3 regions of the Arthrobacter sp. WCS2018Hpa-7 genome follow, and region 3 is predicted to be linked to each of the others. Evidence: predicted binding sites of a transcription regulator. Region 3 holds the regulator's gene; each other region holds the start of a gene.
What was found. The regulator LexA, encoded in region 3, represses DNA repair genes until DNA is damaged. The targets are predictions, from matches to a motif close to TCGAACANNTGTTCGA.

Region 1 (4,711 bases), on a different contig from region 3:
GTCAAAACTCCGCCACCCAGGACAGCGGTGAGTACAACGAATATTGCTCCAAGCCAGGTCAGCACCCTGCGGGCTGAATTTTTGGGGCCGGTCCGTGCCATTATCGATCTTCCTGTTATCGCCGGACAGCCGCCGGCCAACGCTGGTGAGCGTCTGCCGGCGGCTCTCAGCTGCCGTAGAAGTTGCCTGGCGCGGGGGTGCCGCGCCTGACGATCCTAGTTGTCCTTCTTGTCCTCTTTGTTGAGGCGCGCAATGGTTTCTTCGGGCGTCTCAACTGCGGCAGGAGCTTCAGCATCTGCGGTAGTCAGGGAAGAAGCGTCGTCCGGCACAACCGGGGCTTCCTCGGCGGGCGCCTCGACGACCTTGGTGACGGCCTGGCGGTGAACCGTGGCCTGGTTACCCGGGGAAAGTTCGATGACGACCTTGTTCTCGGCTTCGTCGATGGAGACGATGCGGCCAAAGAGACCGAAGCTGGTCATGACGTCGACGCCCGGAGCAAACTTGGACTGCATCTCAGCCTGCTGCTGCTGGGTCTTCTTGTTGCGGCGGAACATCATGAAGACAAAGAGTCCAAGCATGACGAACAGCAATATGGTCATTGGATCCACAGGGAAGTTCCGTTCTGTACTTACGTTTTGGTCCACGGCAACGTCCCTGGCAGATCCGCGAGGCGGTTGCATGGATCAAGGACTCGAACGTGCCGAGCGTCATACCAGTCTAGAGGGAAAAGCTGAACAGGGCGTGTTAACCGATGGTATCTACGCTTTCGGCGTGGTTTTCGTCCTCGCCGAACAGTGCCAGGGCTTCCTGGCCGAAGACTCCGGCCGGAACGGCGTAACCTAGGTGCGTCCACGCAGACGCCATGGCAATACGGCCCCGCGGCGTGCGTCCCAACAGTCCTTCACGCACCAGGAACGGCTCGGCCACGGTCTCCACCGTTTCCGGTTCCTCTCCCACCGCGATCGCCAGGGTGGACAATCCCACAGGACCGCCATTGAACTTGGTGATGAGCGCTTCCAGCACGGAACGGTCCAGCCGGTCCAGCCCCCGCGCATCCACTTCATACATGTCCAAAGCAGCCGAAGCTGACCGGGCGTCAATCTGGTCAATGCCATGGACCAGGGCCCAGTCACGGACACGGCGAAGGAGGCGGTTTGCAATGCGTGGCGTACCACGCGACCTGCCCGCGATCTCGGTGAACCCGGCCGAGTTCACCTTCAGGTCCAGCAGGCCGGCAGATCGTCGGAGGACAAGCTCCAGTTCGCCAACCGAGTAGAACTCGAGGTGGCCTGTGAAGCCGAAGCGGTCACGCAACGGACCCGGCAGGAGGCCGGCACGGGTAGTGGCTCCAACCAGGGTGAACGGCGGCAGCTCCAAGGGTATGGCCGTAGCGCCGGCTCCCTTGCCCACCACAATGTCCACCCGGAAGTCCTCCATGGCCATGTAGAGCATTTCCTCTGCAGGCCGGGACATCCTGTGGATTTCGTCCAGGAACAGGACCTCCCCTTCGGACAAGGAGGAGAGGATGGCGGCGAGGTCTCCGGCGTGCTGGATGGCAGGACCACTGCTGATACGCAATGGAGCGTTCATTTCTGCCGCGATGATCATGGCCAGAGTTGTCTTGCCCAAGCCGGGAGGGCCGGACATCAAAACGTGGTCGGCACTGCGGCCGCGCATCTTTGACGCCTCGAGGACCAGTGCCAGTTGCTTACGGACACGGTGCTGACCGACGAAATCATGCAGGTTCTTGGGACGGAGTGCAGCCTCAATGACCCGCTCTTCCGGTTCCTCTCCCCCGTTGACGAGTGACTGCTCAGCCACGGCTGCCTACACGATTGCCTGCACGTGCCCCGTCCTGGCCCAGCCACCGCAGGGTGGCGCGGAGAATTTGGGCCACGTTCGCTGCATCCACGAGTTCCGGGGAGTCGGCCATTGCTTTGTCGATGCTGCCGTTTGCGTCCTTCTCGGACCATCCCAGGCTGGTCATGGCTGCGACTACCTGCGGCTTCCATTCGGCGTTGGGGGCCACTGCGGGAGCAGTACCGGTACCAGTCCCGTGGGGAACCAACTTTCCGGCCAGTTCAAGGACAATCCGGCCGGCTACCTTGGGACCGATTCCCGGCACCTTGGTGAACGTCTTGCTGTCACCGGTGTGCGCAGCCACCCGGATGGCCTCCGGTTCGTGCACGGCGAGGACGGCCAACGCCAAACGCGGCCCTACCCCGCTGACACTGAGCAGGACGTCGAATACTTCACGTTCGTCGTCGTCGGCGAATCCGAAGAGCGTGAGCGAATCTTCGCGGACGATCATGGACGTGAAGAGCTTGGCTTCAGTCCCTGTTTTGAGGTGGCTCAAGGTCTGCGGCGTGGCGAAGACACTCATGCCCGCACCGTTGAGGTCGATTACAGCGGTGGACAAACCAACGTGGGCTACGGTTCCACGGAGAAAACTGATCAAGACCCGGCTCCTGAAATACTGCCTGCTCCGTCACCGTCATACTGCTCTCAGTATTGCGGCAGAAGCGGACTATCCGAACATATCTACGAATACCCTAGCAAGGGGAGCTGGCAATCACCGTTTGCGGCGCGCTTTTGCTTCCGCGTCAGCCCACGCTTTCTGGGCGGGCGTGAGACCAGCCTTACCGTTCGCGCCGCTGGCTGAGCCCATTCCACTGCCTGCGCGCCACGCGTGCGTCAGGGCAAGCGCAAGGGCGTCCGCGGCATCAGCGGGCTTCGGCGGAGCATCCAGGCGCAAAATCTTGGTCACCAGCTTGGTCACCGCATCCTTGTTGGCAGTGCCGCTGCCGGTAACTGCCGCCTTGACCTCCGAAGGTGTGTGCAACGCGACGGGGATCCCGCGACGTGCGGCCGCCACGATAACCACGCCCGAAGCCTGTGCCACACCCATCACCGTGCTGACGTTCATCTGCGAAAAAACACGTTCGACGGCTACGACGTCGGGCTTGTGAAGGTCCAGCCATTCATCAATGGCTTGGGCTATGACAAGAAGACGCTTATCCAGCGTCAGCTCAGCAGAAGTGCCCACCACGCCGACGGCCACCATGGTGGCCCTGCGGCTCCGCTCTATGTCCACAACGCCTATGCCGCAACGGGTGAGGCCCGGATCGACTCCCAATACGCGAAGAGTCAAGTCCGGGCCTTCCTGGTGGCTGTAAACCTGCTGAGTGACAAAAAGTAAGTGCTGCGCCGGGCCGACTACTCGGCGTCGAGGGCTGCCTGCACTTCCTCGCTGAGGTCCGCGTTGCTGTAAACGTTCTGGACATCGTCCAGATCTTCCAGGGCATCGACAAGCTTCATGAACTTCTTGGCACCATCGACATCGAGCTCCACCTGCATGGATGGAACAAATTCGGCTTCATCGGTTTCGTAGTCGATGCCGGCTTCCTTGAGGGCGTCGCGGATGGCTTGGAGGTCAGAGGGCTCGGAATGGATTTCCCAGTTCTCGCCGCTGTCCTTCACTTCTTCGGCTCCGGCTTCCAGGACAGCCATCAGGATGTCGTCTTCGCTGAGGCCGTTTTTCGGCAGGACCACAACACCCTTCCGGGCGAAGAGGTAACTGACCGATCCGGGGTCGGCAATGGTGCCGCCGTTGCGCGAAATGGCGAGGCGGACTTCCGAAGCTGCCCGGTTCTTGTTGTCTGTCAGACATTCGATCAGCAGTGCCGAACCCTGCGGGCCGCGGGCCTCGTACATGATTTCGGTGTAGTCGACTACCTCGCCGGTGAGGCCCGCGCCACGCTTGATAGCGCGATCGATGTTGTCATTGGGTACCGAAGTCTTCTTGGCCTTGGTGACGGCGAGTTCCAGGCCGGGGTTGCCGGCGAGGTCCGGGCCGCCCATGCGGGCAGCAACTTCGATGTTCTTGATCAGTTTCGCGAACGACTTTGCACGCCGGCCGTCAATGATGGCTTTTTTGTGCTTGGTGGTCGCCCATTTGGAGTGGCCTGACATGCTTTACGCTTCTCCTCTGATCATTCGAATAAAGAGTTCATGCACGCGCTTCTCCCCAGTCACTTCCGGGTGGAAGGAGGTGGCCAGCAGGTGGCCGGAGCGCACTGCAACAATTCTAGCCACTCCGTGCAAAGCAGCCGTGTGGCTGGCGTGGTCCGGATCAACCTGCGCCAGGATTTCAACGTCCGCACCCACACGCTCCACCCAGGGACCACGAATGAAGACGGCGTGGACGGGATCCACGCCGGACTCCCCGGCGCTGAAGTCCAGGCCCTTGAAATCGAGATCCGTTTCGAAGGATTCACGCTGGCGCCCAAAGGCGTTCCGGCGCACAGTGATGTCCAGGCCGCCGAAAGTCTGCTGGGGATTTCCGTTGAGATCCTTGGCGGGATCGGCGATCTCATCGGCCAGGAGGATCATTCCGGCGCAGGAGCCGTAGACGGGAAGGCCGTCTGCAATGCGCTTTTGGATCGGATCACGCAGTTCGAAGATCCGCGACAATTTGTCGATGCTGGTGGATTCGCCGCCGGGGATGATCAGGCCGTCAACATCGTCCAGCTCGGACGGCCGGCGGATACCCACGCCGGTGGCTCCAGCGGCCTCCACAGCGTGGATATGCTCGCGGAAGTCGCCCTGAAGTGCCAGAACGCCGATCCTGAGTCCTGAACCCACGCGCGATGAAGCGTCGGAAAGGGGGTTGGTCATTGATCCATCATAGTGCGCTGCGCCTGCCGCGACG
Region 2 (4,711 bases), on a different contig from region 3:
ACGTGGGTTTTGGATCCCGTGCCATGGCTGCCTCTTTTCGCGTCTTCGCGCTGGTGAACAGGTTCAGCGTAGGGCTGCTCCGTTCCGCCGTACAGACCTCCGCGGAGACCGCCGCAGGCCATGCGGGCAGTGCTGTGATGGCCGGGATCGGGCCTATGCGCCTGGGGTGGGCGGTGGCAGGATGGGCGCATGAGCCGAGTCACCTGTGATCTGACTGTTTCCGTTGACGGATATGTTGCCGGACCCAACCAGTCCCTGGACGAACCGTTGGGGGAGCGAGGCGAGAGCCTGCACCGCTGGCAGTTCGAGCAGAGGGAAGCCAGCGCCGCTGAGATCGCGGGCATCCTCGAAGCTGGTGCCTACATTATGGGCCGGAACATGTTCGCCGGGCCTGGACCGGGTCCTTGGGACCAGGAATGGCGCGGCTGGTGGGGTGAGGAGCCGCCGTATCATGCACCTGTTTTCGTCCTGACCCATCACCAGCGCGAGCCGCTGGCGATGGAAGGTGGCACCACTTTCCATTTCGTCACTGACGGCATCGAAGCGGCCTTTGCCCAGGCCAGGGAAGCCGCCGGGGACAGGGACGTGGCTATTGCGGGGGGAGCACAAACCGCCCGGCAATATCTCTCCGCCAGCCTCATGGACGAGCTGCGGCTTCACATCTCTCCCGTGATCCTGGGTGGTGGCGAACGGCTGCTCGACGGCGTGGGGGACGTGACGCTTGAACCGATCGAAGCGCGCGGGACCGGACTCGTCACCCACGTGCGGTACCGGGTGCAGCGCTGATCCAGCTTTGGCGCCATCCCGCCATTATTACGGCTGGCGGGTGACCCTACGCGTCTTACGGCACTCTGTGGGTACCGTGACAGCACCCTTTGGAACGGGGGGAGTGACCACAATGTCCGTCATCCGCTGTACACTCGAGTATCGAACATATATTCGAATAAAGGTGTGTTGTGGGCGTGATAGTCGGCCCCCGCGTGATAGATGCGGGCTTTTCCCTGATGTCGGTTTTGCTGGCACCTCTCCCGGTGGCGGCCGGGTATCCGTCGCCGGCGCAGGACTATTTTGATGGCCGGATCGATCTCAACGAGCACCTTATCAAGGACGTCACCAGCACTTTTGTGGTCAGGGTGACGGGGCAATCCATGGAAGGTGCCGGGATCAGTGATGGTGATGAGCTGATCGTCAACCGTGCCCTGGAGCCCAAGGATGGGTCCGTCGTCGTGGCTGTCCTCGATGGTGAACTGACCATCAAAAGGCTCCGCGTCACGCCTTCGGGTGTGATCCTCCAAGCAGACAATCCCAAGTATCCGGACATCCGCGTGCCGGCACTTTCCGAACTGACCATCTGGGGAGTTGCCACCACGTGCCTGCACCACATCTGAGTCCGGCCCGTTCGCAAGGGCCCATTCCCAGCGAGCTGTGGGAACGGATGGGCGCTGAGTTCGGTCTGCCAAGCCTGGAAAAGGTCCGGAGCCGGCTTGCGCAGATACATGAGGATCCGGAACCTGTGATGCAACAACTGGTGCGGGTGTTTTCAGCGGACGGCACTTACTGTCCAGGCTTCCAGTTCCGGGAAGACCTGTCCTTGCACCCCGTGGTGTTGGGGCTGTTTGTCCGGGCCATGGCCCTGGGTATTCCGCATAATTACTTTGCCGCTTGGATGGTCACCGGATGCCCGGCGCTGCGCGAGGGCCGGCCGGTAGACCTTGTGGACCGGCTGGCGCCCGCTGTTCTCACCGCGGCTTTGGAGCGCTCTTTCGAGCATGGCACTCGAGATGGGCGCGGTTCTGCGTGAGGGGCGTCAGGGCGTCGACCATTGCAGCCCAGCGTCTTTGTGCGTCAGTCGACACTCGAGGATAATAATTGCCCGGAACCGCTACGGCAAGTTCCTGAAATGCGACGCCGGAACCTGCAGATCCGGGGTAATTGACGATGAGAAGATCAAAGCCCGCGTCAAGGATCTCGCGATAAGTGCCGCCAAATCCGAGGTCGTCACGTTTGCTAGTGCGATGGGGGCCAGGTGGTCCTCCTCAAAACGAATTACGGTCAAGGGTTGAGGCCTCTGCTGGACTACCGGGTCAGATGCATATCGAGACGAGGTCTTCTTGTCGGTGCGTGGCGGTACAGTGAAGGTATTCGAAGATATGTTCGAATACGCGGCGTGTGCTGCTGAGGAACGGCGGCGCGCGTGCTAGGGCCGAACGGAGGAGACCGATGTCCAAACCAGCACTCATGCATCAGATGCAGGAGATCGCCCACGTGGATATCAACTGCTTCTATGCGTCGGCGGAGCGTGCGTTCAACCCCGCACTGGAGGGCAAGCCGCTCATTGTGTTGTCCAACAACGACGGCTGCGCAGTGACCAGGTCTCCGGAAGCCAAGAAGCTGGGGATCGGGCTGGGGGAGCCATGGTTCAAACTGGCTCCACGGGCCAAGGAATGGGGACTCATTGCCCTGTCCAGCAACTACGAACTCTATGGGGACATCAGTTCCCGCGTCATGGAACTTCTGGCCCGCTACTCGGCGTGGCAGGAAGTCTACTCCATTGATGAGGCGTTTCTGGGGGTGAAAGGTCAGCCGGAAGACCTGCTGGAACTGGGACGCACCATCAAAGCTGCGTGCCAACGGCATGTGGGGGTTCCGGTCTGTGTGGGCATCGCCAGAACCAAGACCCTCGCCAAGTTGGCCAACAAGTGGGCCAAACACAATCCGGGCTTCCACGGAGTGTGCCGCTGGGACTCGATCCCTGAAGCCCACCGCGAAGCGCTGATGGCGCGGCTCTCCGTGATTGAGATCTGGGGTGTTGCCACCAGGCTGACCAAACGTCTGAATGCCATGGGGATCTTCTCCATCCTGGATCTGGTCCGGGCTGACCCCGTGGCTTTGCGGGACAAGTTCTCCATTGTCATGATGCGCACGGTGCTGGAACTCCAGGGCACCCCGTGCATCCCGATGGAGGAGGAAAGGATCGGGAGGGACCAGTTGATCTTCTCCCGCTCCTTTTCCACACCGATTACGACGGCGGCGCAGCTGCGGCAGGTGCTCAGCGTCTATGGCCAGATGGCAAGTGCCAGGCTGGCCAAACACGACCTCCAAGCAAAGTTGCTGACAGCCTTTGCTGCCACATCGGTCTACAACCCCAATGACAAGTCGTTTCCCACCGTTAACGTCAAACTCCCGATGCCCACCTCGGATCCCGTCCTGCTGACCAAGGCAGCGCACGCGTTGGTTCCAAGGATCCAGGAAGGCGTGAGATACGCCAAGGCCGGCATCATGGTGACCGACCTCCGCCCCAGCGGCAACCAGAAGCCCTTGGAGATCTTCGAGAACCGGCACGAAGAGCGTGGCATCGGCCCGCTGCTGGAGCAAGTCAGCAAGCGGTACGGCCGCGGCTCCATCGGTTTGGGGCACGCGGGAATCAAGGGAGGTCCGGACTGGTCCATGAAACGGGACATGCTCAGCCCCCGGTACACCACCAACTGGGATGAACTGCCCTTGGTGAAGGCGGCCTGACGAAGGAGGAAACCACCTCGTGGAGGCAGGGAGCCTACGCCCGCAGCCGGTAACCGCGCTTCACTACGGTCTCAACGAGCTTGCCATCCGGCAGCGAGGAACGCAGGCGGCTGACCGTCATGTCCAGGGCATGCACAGAGCCGCGCAGGTCCAACAGGTCCGAGAGCGCTTCCCGGGACAGTACTGCTCCGCCCGCGCCGAGCAGCGCCCGCAGGAGCAGCAGGGGAGCCGGTGCCAGGTCCACCACCTCACCGTTGATCCGCAGGCAGCGCCCGCGCAGTTCGATCGTGGCGCTCTTGGTCTCCAACCGGCGTACATGGTTGAGGGACAAGTGTTCGGTTACCAACCGGATCAGTGCGCCCATGCGGTAACGGTCCGGGATCAGTGGCGTCAGCCCGGCGTCGACCAGTGGTTGTGCGGTGACCGGCCCAACAGCGGCAACAGTGACGGGCCCCTTAAGGGCTTCGATGAGCTGCCGGTAGAGGCCCATTTCGTGGGCTGTGCTCCACATGGCGTCCACGGCTGGCGCGCTGGTGAACGTCAGTACGTCCAGGTTGCCGCCCACCACTGCCTCGATCAGGCGCGGCAGCTTGTCTTCGCCGTCGGGCTTCACCCAGCGGTACGGGGTCACCGTCAGGACCGTGGCGCCGGACATGCGGAGCCGTTCCAGCTGGCGGACATCGGTGTATCCGTGCAGCTGCACGGCCACGGTTTTGCCGCGCACACCTTCGGTCAGCAGCATGTCCACCAGCGTGGCGGTGGTTTCGTCACTGCTGATTCCGACGTCCGCAAGACCGGCAGCCCGCACGGCACCGCGGGCCTTGGGGCCTCGGACGAACATGCGGCAGGCGGACAGGGTTTCCAGGAGTTGCTCGCCGATGCCGAAGGAATCGGCGGCCTCACACCAGCGGCGCATGCCGTAGGCGGTGGTGGCGATGCAGATGTCGGGCTTGGCAGCAATGATGGTGCGGGTGTCCTCGATGAGGACCATGTCTTCCTGCACAGGGGCGATCTTCAAGGCGGGGGCGTGCAACACGCTCGCACCGCGGCGCTCCAGTGCCTCAATGAGGTCACGGGAGCGGCGGTGCGAGGTGACGCCGATTCGGAATCCGTCCAGCGGCGCATCGACGGCTTCGGAAACTCCCGGAGCGGCGGTAGCGTCGTGGACTTCGATGGCGCGTGCAACAGTCAT
Region 3 (4,711 bases):
GCAGCGCTTCCAGCGCCGCGAGGAAGGCCGTGGTTTCCGGTTCGGTTCCCGCCGTGACCCGGAGGTGGCCGGGAATACCGACGTCGCGGATCAGCACGCCGGCGTCGAGCAGGCCCTGCCAGATCGCGTGGGGATCTTCGAGTCCGCCGAAGAAAACATAGTTGGAGTCCGACTCCGCAGGTTTGAGGCCCATGCGCAGAAGCTCGGTCACGATGCGGTCGCGCTGGACCTTGATGTCCTCGACGTCGGCCATGAGGGCTTCCCGGTGGCTGAGCGCAGCCAGGGCGGTTGCCTGGGTAACAGCCGACAGGTGGTACGGAAGGCGGACCAGCCGAATGGCATCCGTGACCTCGGGAGCTGCAGCCATGTAGCCCAGCCGGGCACCGGCAAGGGCAAAGGCCTTGCTCATGGTGCGGGAAACGATCAGACGCTCGCGACCGGGCAACAGGGTCAGGGCGCTGGGGGTATTGTCGTGCGCGAACTCGTGGTAGGCCTCGTCCACGATCACTATTGCCTGGCTGGCTTCTCCGGCCTCATAAACGGCCTCTACGACATCCAGCCCCAGGCCTGTACCCGTGGGATTGTTGGGCGAACACAGGAACACGATGTTGGCACCGGTTTCGCGGACCTGCGCAGCAGCGGAGGCAGCGTCCAAGCCGTAGTCCTCAGCCCTGACCCCGCGGACGTACTCGGTATCCGTGCCACTGGCCAGCAAGGGGTACATGGAGTACGTGGGCGGGAATCCCAGCGCCTTCCGGCCGGGCCCGCCAAATGCTTGGAGGATCTGCTGCAGAACCTCATTGGAGCCATTGGCTGCCCAGATGTTGTCCGGAGCGAGATTGTGGCCAAGGTACTCGGCCAGGGCTTCACGAAGTTCGGTGAACTCCCGGTCCGGATAACGGTTCAGTCCCGTGGCCGCAGCGGCCACGGCCTCGGTGATGGCCGCCTGCACATCGGCAGGGACGCCATGGGTGTTTTCGTTGACATTGAGCAAAATGGGGACATCAAGCTGCGGTGCGCCGTACGGGCTCAGTCCACGCAGGTTGGTCCGGAGGGGTAGTCGGTCAAGTCGCTCAAGCTGGTCACTCACCACCACAGTTTAAGGGCTGCCGGGACTGCCGAACTAACTGTGACGCCGGGCGGCCGCCCCACAGGGGACGGAACACACTAGTTTGCGGGCACGAACAGCTGCTGGCCGGGCTGGATACGGCCGCCACGGAGGTCGTTGAGCTGAATGATCTCCGTAATGACATCGCGGGGATCCCGCTCGGGAGCAGCGGCTCCGGCAATGCCCCACAGGGACTGTCCCGGCTGGACCGTGACAGAGACGGCGACGGGCGGCTGGAGTTGCGTTTGGGAGTCCGAGGCCTTGGCCGGTGACGTGATAAAACCAGCCAGGCTCAGCAGCGCAGCCACCAGCAGCATGGCCGGGATGCCAAAGAAGACCATCCGTCCCCGTCGGGTCAGGCGGAGACGCGCAGGCGCCTGGGTGGTGCGGAAATCAGCGAACGTAGTGATGGCGGACATGAGCTGAGCCCTTCTGAGCTATTGCCGTGCGCCGGATCCCGGTACATGGCTGCCAATTCTGTGCGTTCCCCTGTCCAACCCCGGATGTTCGAACACTTCGTTCGAACATCCGGTGTCAGCGCCAGGTTTATAGAACACATATTCGAACCTTGCTAAGACATTTTTAGCACTTATCAACGAACGGTGTCGAGACTCGCTAGAACAAATGTTTGATAAACGCCTGTGGCTGCCCTACGTTTGAGTGAAGAAACAGCACTGTTTCAGTGGAACAGGAGGGTCTGACATTTTTTGCAGACCCGACGACCCCGGGCACACTCCGGGCGGAATGGAAAGGCATTGGCGAACATGGCAGCGAAAGCCACCGGCGGCGGGGCACCCCCGCGGAGCCAGCAGCCTCAAAAGAGTCCCAAGAGCCTGACCGTCCGGCAGAAGAAGATCCTGGAGACCATCCAGCGGTCAGTCAATGACAACGGGTATCCGCCCAGCATGCGTGAAATTGGTGACACCGTGGGCCTGGCCAGCCTGTCGAGCGTTACGCACCAGCTCTCCCAGCTCGAAAAGCTCGGTTACCTCCGCCGCGATCCAAAGCGCCCCCGGGCCATGGAAGTCCTCATGCCATTGACCCTCGATGGCGGCCCCATTCCGGGAGTGGAAGCGCCCACCAATCTCCGCAGCACGGGTGGCTTTGCCGTGACCGAGCTTGCCAGCGCCAGCGACACCGCCATGGTCCCGTTGGTCGGTCGGATCGCTGCCGGCAGTCCCATCCTTGCTGACCAGACAGTGGAGGACGTCATCCCCCTGCCCCGGCAACTCGTGGGACACGGCGAACTGTTCATGCTCAAGGTAGCCGGCGACTCGATGATCGACGCCGCGATCTGCGATGGCGACTGGGTAGTTGTCCGCAGGCAGAACGACGCCGTCAATGGAGACATCGTTGCCGCACTGCTGGACGACGAAGCAACGGTGAAGACCTTCCGCCAGCGCGACGGCCACACATGGCTTCTTCCGCAGAACACCCAGTACGAACCCATCCTCGGCGACCAAGCCACCATTATGGGCAAGGTCGTTTCGGTCCTGCGCTCCCTCTAGGAGGCTTTGGCAGGGCCCAGGCGCTCCAGCACGCCCCGCACCACGGTTCGGTCCGTCGTCGCCCAGAACGGCGGCAGGGCTGCCCTGAGGAAGCCCCCGTAGCGCTCTGTTGAGAGCCTGGAGTCAAGGACCGCCACAACCCCTTTATCCCCCGTGGAACGGATGAGCCGGCCTGCCCCTTGGGCCAGACGGATGGCAGCGTGGGTTGCTGACACAGCCATGAATCCGTTGCCTCCGGACTGTGCCACGGCACGCGAGCGGGCAGTCATCAACGGATCATCCGGACGCGGGAACGGGATGCGGTCGATGACCACAAGGCGGCACGAACCGCCGGGGACATCCACACCCTGCCACAGCGACATCGTGCCGAAGAGGCAGGTATCGGGCTCGTCGGCGAACTGCTTCACCAGGGCTGCCATGGTGGATTCACCCTGGCAGAGAATACTGACGTCGAGGCGAAGTCTCATGGCATCGGCGGCTTCCTCAGCCGCACGCCTCGACGAGAAAAGACACAGCGATCCCCCACCGGAAGCGCGGATGAGGTCTTCCAATTCATCCAGGGCCTCGGGCGAGGTTCCACGGCCAGGCTTGGGCAAGTGCTTGGCCACATAGAGCACACCCTGTTTGGGGTAATCAAAGGGCGAGCCGACATCGATCCCTGTCCAGCTTGGTGCTCCGTCGCCAATCAGCCCAAGGCCACCTGCGGCCGGTTCAAAAGCCGAGCCGATGGCCAGCGTGGCGGAAGTCAGCACAACTGTATGACCAGCGAAGAGACCTTCACGAAGGCGTCCCGCCACACTCAGGGGCGCAATGTTGATCAGGGCCGGAGCGGCCTCGTCAGGTTGCGAGTATCCCTGCTGGGGATCGAACGTGCTGTTGCGGGAAAACCACACCACTTCACGGTTCTCCTTGGCCGCGAGCATCCGTTCGCACAGCTCCAGAATGAGCATGAGCCGTGACCGCGCGAGTTGCCTGCCGCCGTCGACCGCGTTTGAAGAGTCCGTCTTCGAATCCGACAGTGCTGCGCGTGTGGCTTCCCGGAGTTGGTCCAGGCAATCGAGCTGTTCGTCATTGAGCCCGCTGGGCAGAAGACCGTTGGGCACGCCCGCTATGGCCATATCCAAGCGGTCGGCCGCAGCATTGAGGGCATCCACCGTGATGGCGGTGTGCTTGCGGGCGCTCGACGCGGCCGCGTGGACCATCGCTACGGACAACTGGCCTGACACAGCGCCCGTCACGCGGTCCTGCAACTCGTGGGCCTCATCGACTACCACGACGTCGTATTCGGGCAGCACAGCCAGCCCCTCAAAGGCGCTGACGGCCAGCATGGCGTGGTTGGTGACCACGACGTCGGCTTCGCCTGCGCGGGACCGGGCCAACTCGCTGAAGCACTCCTCGGCGAGGGGACACTTCTGCGCGCCCAGACACTCCATGGACGTCACGGAGACCTGTCGCCAAGCCCGATCCGTGACGCCGGGCATAAGTTCGTCACGGTCGCCGGTGGCGGTCTTGTCCGCCCACTCGCGAAGCCTGACCACTTCCTTGCCCAACTGCGACTGCGGTCCCCCCATGGACGCAGCAAAGTGCGGGACACTGGTGTCCTCGCCCAAGGAGAACAGCTGTCCCTCGGACGGTTCCTCGCTGGGGAACCCGCCTTCGAGCTTTTGCCGGCAGACGTAGTTTGCCCTGCCCTTGACGAGCGCCACGTTGACGGGGCGTTCAAGGGCAGGGTTGATGGTCTCCAACAGCCGGGGAAGGTCCCGGCCAACAATCTGCGTTTGGAGTGCCAAGGTGGCGGTGGACACCAAAGTCGGTTTGTCGCTGTCCATCGAATGCGCGATCAACGGAATAAGGTACGCCAAGGACTTACCCGTTCCCGTTCCCGCCTGGACCAGCAGGTGCTCCCCGGTTTCGATGGCCCTGGTGACATGCCTGGCCATCTCGTGCTGGCCGGCACGGCTCTGACCGCCCATGCCGGCAACAGCCCGGTCCAACAACTCGAGGGTGGTCTTCTCCCCCAACGACTCGACGGCGCCCGCCGCCACCTTCTCAACCATTGGTGACGAACGGCTCCAGTTCGGCTGCCAGTCCTTCG

Region 1: a site for LexA is predicted at 2,532-2,547, ahead of ruvA (Holliday junction branch migration protein RuvA). Genes of this name have one in related genera too.
Region 2: a site for LexA is predicted at 2,143-2,158, ahead of RQH14_RS10650 (Y-family DNA polymerase). Genes of this name have one in related genera too.

What each region holds. Positions count from the first base shown of each region.
Region 1 is NZ_JAVTJB010000006.1:126,457-131,167, forward strand. It holds gene secD (protein translocase subunit SecD) at 1-101, opposite strand, end outside; gene yajC (preprotein translocase subunit YajC) at 216-599, opposite strand; gene ruvB (Holliday junction branch migration DNA helicase RuvB) at 745-1,821, opposite strand; gene ruvA (Holliday junction branch migration protein RuvA) at 1,814-2,458, opposite strand; gene ruvC (crossover junction endodeoxyribonuclease RuvC) at 2,573-3,151, opposite strand; gene RQH14_RS09180 (YebC/PmpR family DNA-binding transcriptional regulator) at 3,217-3,972, opposite strand; gene pdxT (pyridoxal 5'-phosphate synthase glutaminase subunit PdxT) at 3,976-4,677, opposite strand.
Region 2 is NZ_JAVTJB010000007.1:192,816-197,526, forward strand. It holds gene RQH14_RS10625 (hypothetical protein) at 1-25, opposite strand, end outside; gene RQH14_RS10630 (hypothetical protein) at 24-209, shown strand; gene RQH14_RS10635 (dihydrofolate reductase family protein) at 190-786, shown strand; gene RQH14_RS10640 (LexA family transcriptional regulator) at 957-1,388, shown strand; gene RQH14_RS10645 (hypothetical protein) at 1,370-1,801, shown strand; gene RQH14_RS10650 (Y-family DNA polymerase) at 2,221-3,519, shown strand; gene RQH14_RS10655 (uroporphyrinogen-III synthase) at 3,554-4,711, opposite strand.
Region 3 is NZ_JAVTJB010000016.1:77,740-82,450, reverse strand. It holds gene RQH14_RS16580 (histidinol-phosphate transaminase) at 1-1,090, opposite strand, end outside; gene RQH14_RS16575 (LysM peptidoglycan-binding domain-containing protein) at 1,168-1,527, opposite strand; gene lexA (transcriptional repressor LexA) at 1,873-2,616, shown strand; gene RQH14_RS16565 (ATP-dependent DNA helicase) at 2,613-4,673, opposite strand; gene hflX (GTPase HflX) at 4,666-4,711, opposite strand, start outside.